Regions from separate parts of the Streptococcus ruminantium genome, predicted to be linked through region 1. Evidence: predicted binding sites of a transcription regulator. Region 1 holds the regulator's gene; each other region holds the start of a gene.

The links. The regulator CtsR, encoded in region 1, represses protease genes until heat stress. The targets are predictions, from matches to a motif close to TTGGTCAAAAAAGGTCAAANA.
Region 2: the regulator CtsR is predicted to act here: its motif matches at 3,206-3,226, upstream of SR187_RS03065 (ATP-dependent Clp protease proteolytic subunit).
Region 3: the regulator CtsR is predicted to act here: its motif matches at 1,553-1,573, upstream of holA (DNA polymerase III subunit delta).

Annotation. Positions count from the first base shown of each region.
Region 1 is NZ_AP018400.1:1,847,521-1,852,202, reverse strand. It holds gene tsf (translation elongation factor Ts) at 1-159, shown strand, start outside; gene SR187_RS08745 (GNAT family acetyltransferase) at 315-1,016, opposite strand; gene SR187_RS08740 (thioredoxin domain-containing protein) at 1,016-1,354, opposite strand; gene SR187_RS08735 (CtsR family transcriptional regulator) at 1,497-1,955, shown strand; gene SR187_RS08730 (ATP-dependent Clp protease ATP-binding subunit) at 1,961-4,411, shown strand.
Region 2 is NZ_AP018400.1:616,356-621,037, forward strand. It holds gene SR187_RS03050 (MalY/PatB family protein) at 1-408, shown strand, start outside; gene SR187_RS03055 (alpha-glucosidase) at 689-2,305, shown strand; gene upp (uracil phosphoribosyltransferase) at 2,385-3,014, shown strand; gene SR187_RS03065 (ATP-dependent Clp protease proteolytic subunit) at 3,249-3,860, shown strand; gene SR187_RS03070 (YlbG family protein) at 3,998-4,267, shown strand; gene SR187_RS03075 (ABC transporter substrate-binding protein) at 4,410-4,682, shown strand, end outside.
Region 3 is NZ_AP018400.1:1,387,217-1,391,898, forward strand. It holds gene sodA (superoxide dismutase SodA) at 1-294, opposite strand, end outside; gene holA (DNA polymerase III subunit delta) at 391-1,422, opposite strand; gene SR187_RS06605 (hypothetical protein) at 1,678-2,289, opposite strand; gene SR187_RS06610 (DNA internalization-related competence protein ComEC/Rec2) at 2,436-4,670, opposite strand; gene SR187_RS06615 (helix-hairpin-helix domain-containing protein) at 4,654-4,682, opposite strand, start outside.

The DNA.
Region 1 (4,682 bases):
ATCATGGATGACAGCAAGACAGTTGAAGCTTACTTGAATTCAGTAAATGCTTCTGTAGTAGAGTTTGCTCGTTTTGAAGTAGGTGAAGGTATTGAAAAAGCTTCAAATGACTTTGAAGCAGAAGTTGCAGCAACGATGGCAGCAGCTCTTGGTAAATAATTAGATAACGAAGAACTTCCGAAAGGGAGTTCTTTTTTGTAAAATCGGTCCTAGGGCGGATGTCGGATATGCCTGGTTAGGTTATACTGATATCAATCCTAAATATTTTTCATAATCTCCTTAAAAAGCACCGGCCTTGTGGTCGGTGCTTTTTGTTAGATTTCTAAAATATAAGTATCCCAGCTAGACTTGTTTGGATGTCGAAATTGGTTAGCCAAGCGCATGGCGATAGGATCGCAGTCATCAGCCTCAAAGCTAATTTGCTCATACTGTTCAAATAGTTGGCAAATAACTGCTTGGATGAAGGAACCAAAGCTTTGTTCATCTTTTCCGCATACGTAGGCAATTTCATCGGTATCTATGAAGGCACAATTTTTTGAATCTGTATAAACCAGATCAGGTAAGCCTTTTTCAAATTCTTCTTGACTGGCAGTCCAAGGATTGATGTCTTGGTGGACTGTTTGATAGTGGTCAAAAATTTGCTGACAGGCTATTTGATAAGGTGCGGTGCCTTTGCGGACTATGCTTAAGTTGGAAGTGCCTGTCTGACTGAGATAGTCTTGTTTGGTCACTTCGAACTCATAACATTTCCGCTTGCAGACAAAGCCAGCTGCGGTAAGGAAATGGATTCTTTCCTGCTCTGCAGAGGAGAGCATAACTTGAAGAGGTTTTCCGCCTAAGGAAGTCTGTAGGGACTGGAAGAGCTGCTTTGCTATGGTGCAATCGAAATCAACCAAATCTAGTCGCAGATAGATATTGGTCTGGTGGTAGGGATTTTGGTAGCTGTGAATCTTGCCGAGTGGTCTTCCTTGATAAGAGATGTGGAAGGTGTTGGCTTGGTAGGAAATGTCTAGCATTAGTCTTGAATAAAAGCCGCAATTTCTTCTTCCGTCATGCTGGAGTCGCAGCGGACTTGGACGCCGTTTGCTTTTGCGACGAGAAGGCCTGGGACGGTAGGAACTTGGTAGTGGTCGCGAAGGGTCTGGAGTTCTGGACTGATTTGGCTGGAGTCGAGGAAGTGAACGGTCACTTGCTTGTCTTGGGCTACCTTATGAAGCTTTGGTGCGAAGCGGTTGCAGTAAGGACAGGTTGCTCGTCCGATGAAGAGGATAGCTCCCTCTTTGGCAGTTAGGAGGCTTTGTGCTTGCTCCACAGTCACACTTGTAAAATCTTGGATATAGTCTTGAAAGTTCATTGTTTTCTCCTTTTTCTTTTTATTATAGAAAAATTGGAGAAAGATTTCAAAATTCTGCTACGCTAGTTGCTAGGCTTTTGCTTTCAAAATTCGTCATTTTAAGGTATAATGGTCAAAGAAAGTCAAAGAAAGAGGCGATTCGATGGTGATGAAAAATACATCAGATTATATTGAAGAGCATATCAAGGCAATTTTGGAACAGGTCAGTGTAGCTGAGTTGCGTCGAAGTGAATTGGCTAGTCGGTTTGAGGTAGTTCCTAGCCAGATTAACTATGTGATTAAGACACGTTTTACAGCCAGTCGAGGTTATATTGTTGAGAGTAAGCGTGGAGGTGGTGGCTATATCCGTATTGGCCGGATTACATTTTCAGATAAGCATGAATTAGTGCATGATTTGTTAAAAAATATGGGAAGCCAATTGTCTGCTACGGTTTATGCGGACATCTTACAGCTCTTGTTTGATGAAAAATTGATGACGGAACGCGAAGGCAATTTATTCTTAGCTGCTGGAACTGATGAGGTTCTGGGCAAGGAAGCAGATAGTATTCGAGCACGAATGATGCGCCAGATTTTACGGCGTTTAGATAGGAAAGAGGATTAAGATTTATGAAGACTTCAATTGGTTTGCGACAGGCGCTGGAAGATGCACAGTTGGTAGCCCATCGTTATGCTTGTGATTATTTGGAAACTTGGCATCTACTCTTGTCTTTCGTGTTTAATCATAATACGGTGGCAGGAGCTGTTCTAGCAGAGTATCCAGTTTCTGTTTCAGACTATGAACATGCTACTTTTGTAGTGACAGGTAAGGTGTACCGTGAGGAGTTGAAGCCTCTTCGCATTTTACCATTGTCTAAGCGTTTGGATGAAACAACTAGTTTGGCTAAGAAGATTGCCGAAGTGCTCAAGGCCAAACAGTTTGGTACGGAACATCTTTTTATGGCCATGCTATTGGACAAGCGTTCCACAGCTAGTCAGATTTTAGATAAGGTTGGCTTTCATTTTGAGGACTCAGATGATAAGATTCGCTTTCTGGATTTACGTAAAAATTTAGAAGCTCGTGCAGGATTCTCCAAGGAAGATTTAAAAGCCATCCGTAGTGTTATGAAGGGGAGAAAGGCTAGACCAGCTAATGTGGGGCAAATGATGGGAATGCCTCCTACTCCTCAAAGTGGTGGTCTTGAGGACTATACTCGGGATTTGACAGCTTTGGCTCGTGATGGCAAGATAGAGCCTGTCATCGGTCGGGATGCGGAACTTTCTCGAATGATTCAAATCCTGTCTCGTAAAACGAAGAATAACCCTGTCTTGGTTGGGGAGGCTGGTGTAGGAAAAACAGCTCTTGCTCTTGGTCTTGCTCAACGTGTAGCAGATGGTGACGTGCCTACTAGTCTGCTTGATATGCGCGTCTTGGAGTTGGATTTGATGAGTGTCATCGCAGGGACTCGTTTCCGTGGTGACTTTGAGGAACGGATGAACAATATCGTCAATGATATTGAAGAAGATGGAAAAGTCATCCTTTTTATTGACGAATTGCATACGATTATGGGGTCTGGTTCGGGAATTGATTCGACGCTGGATGCGGCAAATATCCTTAAACCTGCTCTCGCTCGTGGGACTCTCCGGACAGTGGGAGCTACAACGCAGGGCGAGTATCAGAAGCATATTGAAAAGGATGCTGCCTTGGTTCGACGTTTTGCTAAGGTGACGATTGAGGAGCCAACAGTGGAAGATAGCATTGCTATTTTGACAGGATTGAAAGGAACCTTTGAGAAATACCATAAGGTCCGCATTGGGGAGGATACTGTTCGGGTTGCAGTATCTTATGCAAAACGCTATTTAACCAGTAAAAATTTGCCAGATTCTGCGATTGATTTGTTGGATGAAGCTAGTGCGACGGTTCAAAATCGTATCAAGGGACAGTCTACAGAAACAGGCTTAACCAGTTTGGATAAGGCTTTGATGGCAAGAAAATATAAGACCGTCAGCAAACTTTTACTCAAAATGAGGGAAGAAGATGAAACTAGTGAGGTTTATGACCTAGAAGTGACTGAAGAAGATATTTTGGAAACGCTCAGTCGCCTGTCAGGTATTCCAGTAGCTAAACTTAGTCAGTCAGAGACTAAGAAGTACTTGAGCCTTGAAGAGGAATTACATAAGCGTGTGATTGGACAAGATGCTGCTATTTCAGCAGTTAGCAGAGCTATTCGTCGCAATCAGTCGGGCATTCGTACGGGTCGTCGTCCAATTGGTTCTTTTATGTTCTTGGGACCAACAGGAGTTGGTAAGACAGAATTGGCTAAGGCCTTGGCTCAAGTACTTTTTGATGATGAGTCAGCCCTTATTCGGTTTGATATGTCCGAATACATGGAGAAATTCGCCGCTAGTCGCTTGAATGGAGCGCCACCAGGATATGTGGGTTATGAGGAAGGTGGCGAATTGACTGAGAAGGTTCGCAATAAGCCTTATTCTGTCTTGCTTTTTGATGAAGTAGAAAAAGCTCATCCTGATATTTTCAATGTTCTTTTGCAGGTATTGGATGACGGTGTCTTGACCGATAGCAAGGGACGCAAGGTTGACTTCTCCAATACCATCATTATCATGACTTCCAACCTTGGGGCAACAGCCTTGCGTGATGACAAGACAGTTGGTTTTGGAGCGCTTGATTTGTCGCGTAGCCATGAACATGTGGAAAAACGAATCTTTGAAGAACTCAAAAAAGCCTACCGTCCAGAATTTATCAACCGTATCGATGAAAAGGTCGTCTTCCATAGCCTGACAGAAAGTCATATGCAAGATGTTGTCAAGGTTATGGTACAGCCATTGATTGCTGTGGTAGCAGATAAAGGGATTAGGCTCAAGCTTCAACCATCAGCGCTTAAACTGCTTGCCAAAGAAGGATATGATCCGGAAATGGGAGCTCGTCCACTCCGTCGCTTACTACAAACCAAATTGGAAGATCCCTTGGCGGAGATGCTACTTCGTGGAGAGCTACCTACTGGTTTAACCTTGAAGGTTGGAGTTAAGGGAGCTCAGATTAGGTTTGATATTGTGAATTAAGTAAGCTGTGCTATAAGATAGATAAGGAATGGCGCAGGGATTGGGCTTGAACATCTAGCAGGCTCTCGAACAAAACTTAGATTTGGTAGTTTGGGAAGTTCGTATTCCAATTTTGAAGTCTGAAATATTCATTCCTATACTAATGAGTATGGTTTTCAGATAGTGGAATGTTTCAGTCCTGCTTATCAAGTGAGGGAGGTCCCTAATTTTCCAGATATGGAATGATTTTCCGTGCTGAAAAGTGAGTGTGACAAAAAGGTGAGAATCAACT
Region 2 (4,682 bases), 860 kb from region 1:
CTCTTGGCTACGGAGACGGCCTTTCGATATGGAGATGATTGGTTAAAAGAGTTGAAAATAGTTCTTGAAACCAATATTGATTTTGTCGAAGAATACTTGAGGCGCCACACCAAGATTCAAATGATGAAGCCGCAAGGTACCTACTTAGTATGGTTGGATTTTTCAGCCTACGATTTAGACCATTCTGAGCTAATTGACCTCTTACAAAATCAGGCTAAATTGATTTTAAACGATGGACTCAGTTTCGGTAAGGAAGGAAGGTATCATGCTCGTCTCAACGTAGCTGCCCCATTTGAAACGATTAAAACTGCCTGTGAACGAATTGGGAAAGTTTTTGGGCAGGGTGTCCAAATGGATGGACTTTCAGATGATGAGCTACGATATAGGAATCAAAACAAAGTCATCTAATATAAATATTATAACAAGAATCTCAAGATAAATATTTATTTTGAAAACACTATTACAACAGTTCATTTTGATTTGTATAAAAAAGCAAACATACTTAAAATTCTGATAAACAGAAAGTTACAGTTGTTTGCTTTTTATAATTTAAAAGATAGAACCTCTGAAATTGCTGAAGTAGAAGAGAGAAAAATCACAACTATTGAGTTATAATATAAACATAATGGAAAGAGGAGGTTCCTCTTTTTCTTGCGTAAGTACACATTGTGTAGAAAGGACACGAATTATGTCAGAACAAGTAAAAACAGATTGGTGGAAAAAATCCGTTATCTATCAAATATACCCACGTAGTTTTCAGGACTCCAATGGAGATGGTATTGGAGATATTAGAGGTATAGTGGATCGTCTCGATTATCTGAGTGAGTTAGGAATTGATGCTATCTGGCTTAGTCCAGTTTATCAATCTCCCATGGATGATAATGGCTATGACATTAGCGATTATCAGGCTATCTCACCTGAATTTGGTACCATGGAAGATATGGAAGAGTTGATTGCGGAAGGGCATAAGCGCAACATAAGGATTGTGATGGACTTGGTACTCAATCATACTTCGGATGAACATTTCTGGTTTCAAGAGGCTCTCAAAGGACCGGAGAACCCTTATTACGACTACTATGTATGGGCAGATGAGCCAAATCAGCTTCGTTCAACATTTTCAGGCTCAGCATGGGAATATGTACCTCACTTGAATAAGTATTACTTACACCAATTTTCTGTCAAGCAGCCAGACTTAAATTGGAAAAGTCCTAATCTCAAGCAAGAAATCTGGGACATGATCAACTTCTGGATTGCTAAAGGAGTAGGAGGCTTTCGACTAGATGTGATTGATTTGATAGGGAAAGAGCCAGATAAGCTAATCACAGCAGACGGACCGACCCTTCATCCTCTTATCCAAGAATTGAATCAAAAAACATTCGGAGCTCATGATCTTGTAACAGTCGGTGAAACATGGAGTGCCAATCCTGCTAGTGCTCAGCTTTACTCGCATCCAGATAGAAATGAATTTTCCATGATTTTCCAGTTTGAACATGTCTGCCTTGATCAGCAAGAAGGAAAGGAAAAATGGGATTTGGCTCCCCTAGATCCTGTTCGATTGCATCGTGTTCTTTCAAAGTGGCAAACAGAATTGATTGGCAAGGGGTGGAATTCCCTTTTCTGGAATAACCATGACCTACCACGCGCCATTTCTCGCTTTGGTAACGATAGTCCAGAGTTTCGTGAGTTGAGTGGAAAGATGTTAGCTATCTATCTTCATTTTATGTCGGGAACACCATACATTTATCAAGGTGAAGAGATCGGTATGATAAACACACCAATTCAGGATATTTCTCAAGCAGATGATATAGAAACACGTAGGATGTATGCAGAGAGGATAGAGTTAGGCTATACTAAAGAAGAGCTACTACAGTCTATCAATGTTAAAGGACGGGATAATGCACGTAGGCCTATGCAGTGGACTTCAGAAGAAGGAGCCGGCTTTACAACTGGCAAAGCTTGGTTGGCTCTTAGCGATACAACTGAGGAAATCAATGTTACTAAGGCTCTGGCTGATAAAAATTCTCTTTTTTATACTTATCAAAAGCTCATCTCTCTTCGCAAGCAGTATCCATGTATGTCCGAAGGAAAGTACAAAATAATAGAAACTGGAAATAATGGAGTGATGGGGTACCGTAAGTATGATGAAGCAGATGATTTTATAATCCTAGCAAACTTTACCAGTGAACTCCAAGTTTGTGATGTGTCTGTAGAAGATTACTTTATCTTTATGGGCAATTATGAAAATGAGGAGTCTAGCGCAAGGTTGCAACTACGACCTTTTGAAGCTATTGTTTTTAAAAAATGATGGAATCTACCATATTCGCGAGCATTTTTCAGGAATTTTTGGTAAAATAGAAAAAACAAAAAAGAGAGGTTTTATCATCATGGGGAAATTCCAAGTCATCTCACACCCACTCATCCAACACAAGTTATCTATCCTTCGTCGATCAGTAACTTCAACTAAGGACTTTCGTGAGTTGGTTAATGAAATCGCAATGCTAATGGGGTACGAAGTGTTGCGTGACTTGCCACTTGAAGATGTGGAAATTGAAACACCGATCACAAAAACTGTTCAAAAACAAATTGCAGGTAAAAAGTTGGCTATTGTTCCAATCTTGCGTGCGGGTGTCGGCATGGTTGATGGTTTGCTTAGCTTGGTACCAGCAGCTAAAGTCGGCCATATCGGTATGTATCGCGATGAAGAAACCCTTCAACCGGTTGAGTACCTTGTAAAATTGCCTGAGGATATTGATCAACGTCATATTTTTGTCGTTGATCCGATGTTGGCAACAGGTGGTTCTGCAATCCTTGCAGTTGATTCATTGAAGAAGCGTGGTGCATCAAATATCAAGTTTGTAGCCCTAGTTTCTGCGCCAGAAGGGGTGAAAGCTCTTCAAGAAGCGCACCCAGATATTGATATTTATACAGCAGCCTTGGATGAAAAACTCAATGAAAAAGGCTATATTGTACCAGGACTTGGTGATGCAGGTGACCGTTTGTTTGGTACGAAATAATACCCTACAAAAATGGTGTACCATGATTCCAAATAGAGGTTCATTTATAGGTTGAAAAGAGGCAGGACTTTATCTTGTATTTATTGATCCAACTCCATCTATTTTATCTGCAATCTCAATTTGTCTTTTCATTAAGCATCTATTTTAAGGAGAAATCAGCTTGTCTGGTTTCTTTTTTCGTTTGTGTTTTTTATTTGACCATTTTTGACTATTTCTATATAATGAGTACAGAAAATCTCGAAAAGGAGTAATTTTATGATTCCAGTAGTTATTGAACAAACCAGTCGAGGTGAGCGTTCGTATGATATTTATTCTCGCTTGCTGAAAGACCGAATTATCATGTTGACAGGACCAGTTGAAGACAATATGGCAAACTCAGTCATTGCTCAGTTGCTTTTCCTCGATGCTCAAGACCCTACAAAGGATATTTATTTGTATGTGAACACCCCAGGTGGATCTGTGTCAGCAGGACTTGCTATTGTAGACACGATGAATTTTATCAAGGCAGATGTCCAAACAATTGTGATGGGAACTGCTGCAAGTATGGGAACTGTTATCGCATCAAGTGGTGCTAAGGGTAAGCGTTTTATGCTTCCAAATGCAGAGTATATGATTCACCAGCCAATGGGAGGTACTGGTGGCGGTACTCAGCAGACAGATATGGCTATTGCTGCAGAACATTTGCTGAAAACACGCAATAAATTAGAAAAAATCTTAGCTGATAATTCGGGTAAAACAGTGAAGCAAATCCACAAGGATGCAGAACGTGATTATTGGATGTCAGCAGAAGAAACCTTGGCCTATGGCTTTATTGACCAAATTATGGATCATGCAAAGGTAAAATAAATAGCAATAAAGAACGGTGGCAATGTAGTGAGCTGCCTTCTATTTCTTCTCGGCTCCAACTCTTTCAGATAGTTGGAGCTTTTCATTTTCTAATGAAAACGGTATAATATGGAAAGAGAACTTTCAGAGGAGGAGCCATGTTTGAGAAGAAAAATCGTACTTGTTTAACTGTCTACTTACACTACAACCGTGATGCGCGTAAGCTTAATCAATATGGGGATATTGTTTATCATTCCAAGCGATTGCGATATGTCCTGGTCTATATGAATCAAGAGCAAGTAGAGGAAGCCATGCTTAAATTAAGTAAGGAGAGATTTGTGAAAAAGGTCCTACCTTCTTATATAAAAGATTTAGACCAAAACTTTGTTGGTAATCTATGGAGAGAAGAAGGACAAACTGTTGTATGATAGCTAGAATTAACAGGCATTCAGGTGCTTGTTAATTTTTTTGTTTCAAGTAGAAAAAAATTTTTCTTTTTTGTTGACAATTTTCAGATAATTCAGTATATTAGATACATCGTAAAATTTAAGAAAGATTTAAGGTGTTTTCATGAAAATAAGAAAATTTGTAGTGGCATTTGCTACAGTCGCTTCCACAGCTTTACTTGCCGCATGTGGTACTGTTTCGACAACCAATACCGCCACCAAAGGTGTATCGATTGGTGGTACATTCAAGATCGGGTACAATTTGGAATTGTCAGGATCAGTTTCTTCTTATGGTCAAACCGAGGAAAAAGGTGCCAACCTTGCTGTAAAAGAAATCAACGCAGCAGGCGGTATTGACGGGAAAAAGATAGAAGTCATCACCAAAGATAACAAATCT
Region 3 (4,682 bases), 460 kb from region 1:
TTCTGCTGGAATTTCTGTTTTTTCCGGTGAAAGCAATTCCCAGAACAAGGCATGATTGAGGTGGCCGCCACCATTGTTAATCAAGGCTTGACGAATATCTACAGGCAGAGCATTAACATCTGAAAGGAGGGCTTCTAGGTCTTCACCAATTTCAGGATGTTTTTCAAGCGCTGCGTTGGCATTTGCCACATAAGTTGCATGGTGCTTGCCATGGTGCAAGGACATTGTTTCCGCATCAATATACGGCTCCAAAGCATCGTATGCATAGGGTAGGTTTGGTAAACTGATTGCCATAATCTCATTCTCCTATTAAAATTGATAAGTCCATTTTACTCCAACATGGAATCCTTTTCAATTTATTTGTCCGAAACCATCTATACTAGTGTCCTTCTAGGTTGTAGCAATCTTTAGTAAGGCTAAATCAAACAGGTATTCCTTATCAAACTGACCTGTCTTCATTTGGAAATCTGTCTCAATCAAAAGTTTGATAGCTTTTTTTAAAAAGCCAATTGATAAGTGACGAGAGTCACGTAGAGCATATTTTACCTGAAATGGATTGACCTTTCGTCCCATAATCTCGGATAATTCTGCCACAATCTGCTGTTCTCCACGTCCTTGTGCCTGCAAGATTTGAACCTGTAAATAGGTGCGAAACTGTGTCAACATAATAGCGATGAGTTTGATTTCTTCCTCCCCTTGTAAACGCAAATCACGTACTAAATTGCGTGCTTGATCCATTTTTGATTGCAGTACAAGCTGGGTTAGATCAAAAATATTATCCTGCAAAGTCTTAGGAATCGCTGCATCAATATCGGCTAGAAAAATAGGTTCTTGTCCCTTATAAGACTGTAAAAAAGCTAGGTTCTTACTGACTTCTGCAAAATCAAAATTGGATTTTCCCAAGAGATAGTGAAAAACATCCGCATCCATCTGCAAGCCTATACGACAAACTTCTTTCTGGAAATAATGTTTTAAATCAGCCTCTTTCAAAGGATTAGCTTCTAAAATCAAACCATCTCGCTTTAGAAGTTTGACTAGACGGCGCTTGCTGTCCAACTTTCCTGGTGCTAAAATGACCAGACGAGTTGTCTCAACAGGATTTTCCAAATAGGCCTCAAACTGCTTAAGCTCATCATCTGTCAAATAGCGTTTTTTATCTGTTGTCATATCAGAAAAGTAGTCCAGAATAACTACTTTTTCATCTGAGAAGAAAGGAAGAGAAACCAAATCCAAGTCCACTTGACGATACTCTGCCTCTGACATATCAAAGTAAGCAAAGCCTAAATCTGCTGTACTAAAGTCAATTTGTCTTAGCAAAAGTTCCTTTGCAATTTGATACTGTCCGACATCTTCACCACATAAAACGGTCAACAACCCCAAATTTTCTCTTTTTACCTGTTCAATCTGTCCAATTACTGTCATGCTGTCCTCTGTTTCTTCTTCCATTGTATCATAAAAAGATGGATGACTCAAAATGTGATAATGCCTCAAAATCTTGCAAACAGCATAGAGTCCAGTAGGATAAAGTCTATTGAATAATCACCATCTCTTTTATTAGACCTTTATCAACATTGTCCAATTCTTAGGAAATCATACCTTTGTCACTTGCTCATGAGCTATTTAGAACCTATCGACTTTGGGCATTTCAATGGTACAGAAACATTGCCACTGATACACTCAGTTACTCCACCAACTTTTCAAATTCCACCAAGTATCTTGAAAAGAGTCTCTAACTACATCTCTCCACGTTTTATTATTTTCCTCTTCAATAGAACGTTTAAACAAACCTTCAGCATATTCTTTTTCTTTAGCTTCTTGCTCTTTTTGGAAATGCTCAGCTTGTTTCTTTTCACTTTCGTATACTAGCTTACCAAAATAAAAATTCCCATCATCTGCAAAGCTCAACGTAACAATATCTTCTTCTGTTAGCGGTTTTTTCAGTTGGACTGTGTAATTTCCGCTGCCATCTGCGCGATTCCCGCTAACCTTCCATTCTCTATCTTGACAATCCGAATAAATTTGTTTATCCGTATACGTACACTTTAACTTAAACTCTTTATCTGCGACCTTTATTTTTTCTCCATTAACACTTGTATATACATAACCATGTGGCTCCAATTTTACCTGAATAGAATTGGAACCTACATTAAAAGGAACCACCGTAACTCCTGGTACACTCTGCTGTCCTTTAGTTTTAAATGGTACTGTATCGGCCTTGATACCGGTAAATGATAAAGAACCAATAACGCAAACACCTACAGTAATCAATATTTTCTTAAATTTCATCATGCCTCTTCCCTCAGAATATCTAAACTAGATTAGCATATACCAATTCCATTAAAAATTCAACAAAAAAACTCCATTGAATAGATATGTGCATATTATAAAAACTAGAGTTGCTGATGGAGTATGGCTATCTCACATACCATTTTCACTCATCTCACCGTTTCAATTGACCAACTTCGCCAACCTCTAAAGCGAATAGCTCCTTGCCGGTCTGTCCGATAGATTTGCATATTCTTCTGTTCAAAACGCTCCAAGGTTTCTTGATGGGGATGCTTGTAGCGATTTTTCTCACCAGCCGAGATTAAGGCAATCTTAGCTCCAATATGGTCTAAAAATTCAGGATAAGAAGAACCTTTTGAACCATGGTGTCCAGCTTTTAGAACATCAACTGACAATTTGGGATAGGTTTTTATCAGCTCTAATTCCCCCTCCTCCAGATCACCCGTAAACAGAAAATTGATTCCAAGGAGCCGTCCATAGAGGACAATAGAATCATTGTTGCTACCATCACCCGATCGGCTCGGATAGAGCACTTCCAAATAGGAATCAACAATCGGTAGGCGATCACCCACCTGCACAACATGAACAGGTACATTGATTTTTTTCAAGGTGGTTACAAAGCTAGGGACTGTCAAACTACCTGAAGACACATAGATCTTTCCGATCTTAAAATTCTTAGCTACTTCCAGAACATCGCCCACATGGTCAGTATCGGTGTGCGTCAACACCAAACTGTCAATCTTGTCCACACCTCGACTATGTAGATAAGGAATCAAGGTCCTCTCTGCATTAGCCTGACGGGATCGCGCCTTCCAGCCTTCCTTGACCGTAAAATCCACCCGTCCACCAACGTCAATTAGAACCGTACGCCCCTGCATATCTCGCAAAAAGATACTATCTCCCTGTCCGATATCTACGACAGTTACTTCATTTTCTAATGGATGTTTTGTAATGAAAAATAGCAGAGTAAGGAGCAAACTCAATCCTAACAGCCATTTTTTCTGTCTATGAAAATCGTAAAGCATGAAAAATCCCAGTAACAAGACTAACAAGATGAAGTCAGACGGTTTCCCTAGTATCAAAGGTCGAAGACCCAAATCCGATACCCAAATAATCATTTTCTCCATCAAAACAAAGAAAGAATTGACCCAAGTAATCTTGACCAAGGGAGATAAAAGAAAAATTACAGATAGACTCGGCAAAAGCAATACATCAAAAACAAAGGAAAAGAAGAAGGTTAGTAGAATAGATAGGGGCTGAAAAGCGAAAAAATAGGTCATCAGAATTGGCAGAATCCCCAGAGAAATACTCAGACTTTCCACTACAACCTTTTTGATTTGCTTCAAGTCTTCAAAATCAAAGACCGTCAACAAAAAAGCATAGGTAAATGTCAAGACACCTCCAACTGTCAGGAGAAAACGAGGCTGCACCAAGAAACAAATAAAGAGTGTTGCAGCAAAGTTATCCAGCTTCCGAAGCCCCAGGTTGCTCAAAATTTTCTGAATCAAAGACCGGACGACTGATACAGAAAAGCCTGTCAAACCAGCATAGACAAAAGAAAAGGGGACTTGTAATTGATCAACTGTCTCCTTTGTCAAGCCTAAACGCAGTAAAATCCAGCGAAACTTATCAATGAAAAAACCTACCTGCATTCCTGATAGAGCAAAGAGATGGATAATCCCCAGACTGGAGTAAAGGGCGCTCATCTGATCAAAGTCACTGTCCAACTCTCCAAAAAGCAACCCTGTCATGTAATGGCTCATGGGGGAAGGAAAATTAGATTTGATGAAAACCAAGGCTTTTCTCCGCCAAATTGACAACCAATCCATAGGGTTCCAAGAGTGAATAGGTACGATCTTATTGATAGTCGCTATGGTGAGGATTCGATAGATTCCCTGTGTTTTTAAATAGGCTTGATAATCAAAACCATTGAAATTCCGCTGACCTGATGGGAGACTTGTCTCTGCCTTCACCTCCACCTGAACAAGAGCTGTTAGCTTTTGGAAATACTCCTGTTCTTTCTGACTAGTTAGTTTGTAGAAACCTTGGTAAATCTGACCATCAGTCCTAGCACGGAAAGATAACTGATCGCCATTGATATTTATAGTATCCGGCACAATCTCTACAGCAGTCACTTGCTTTGAAACAGCCTGCTCTTCCTGTTTCCATTTGAGCTTTTGGCAGCCGAAGAATAGACCGCATAAGACTAGAAGCGGCAGCATTTTAAAAAAAGTAAGTTTCCCCTGACGCCGCCAATAGATTACCAATAATAATATCAGAAGGCTCATTGTCAACATCGAAAAACGGTGAACCGTAAAGTAGGTCACGACCGCCAAAATGGCTAGATGTATAGGCTGACAGGGAAGCTTATCCAACCGTAACATAGGATCGGATAC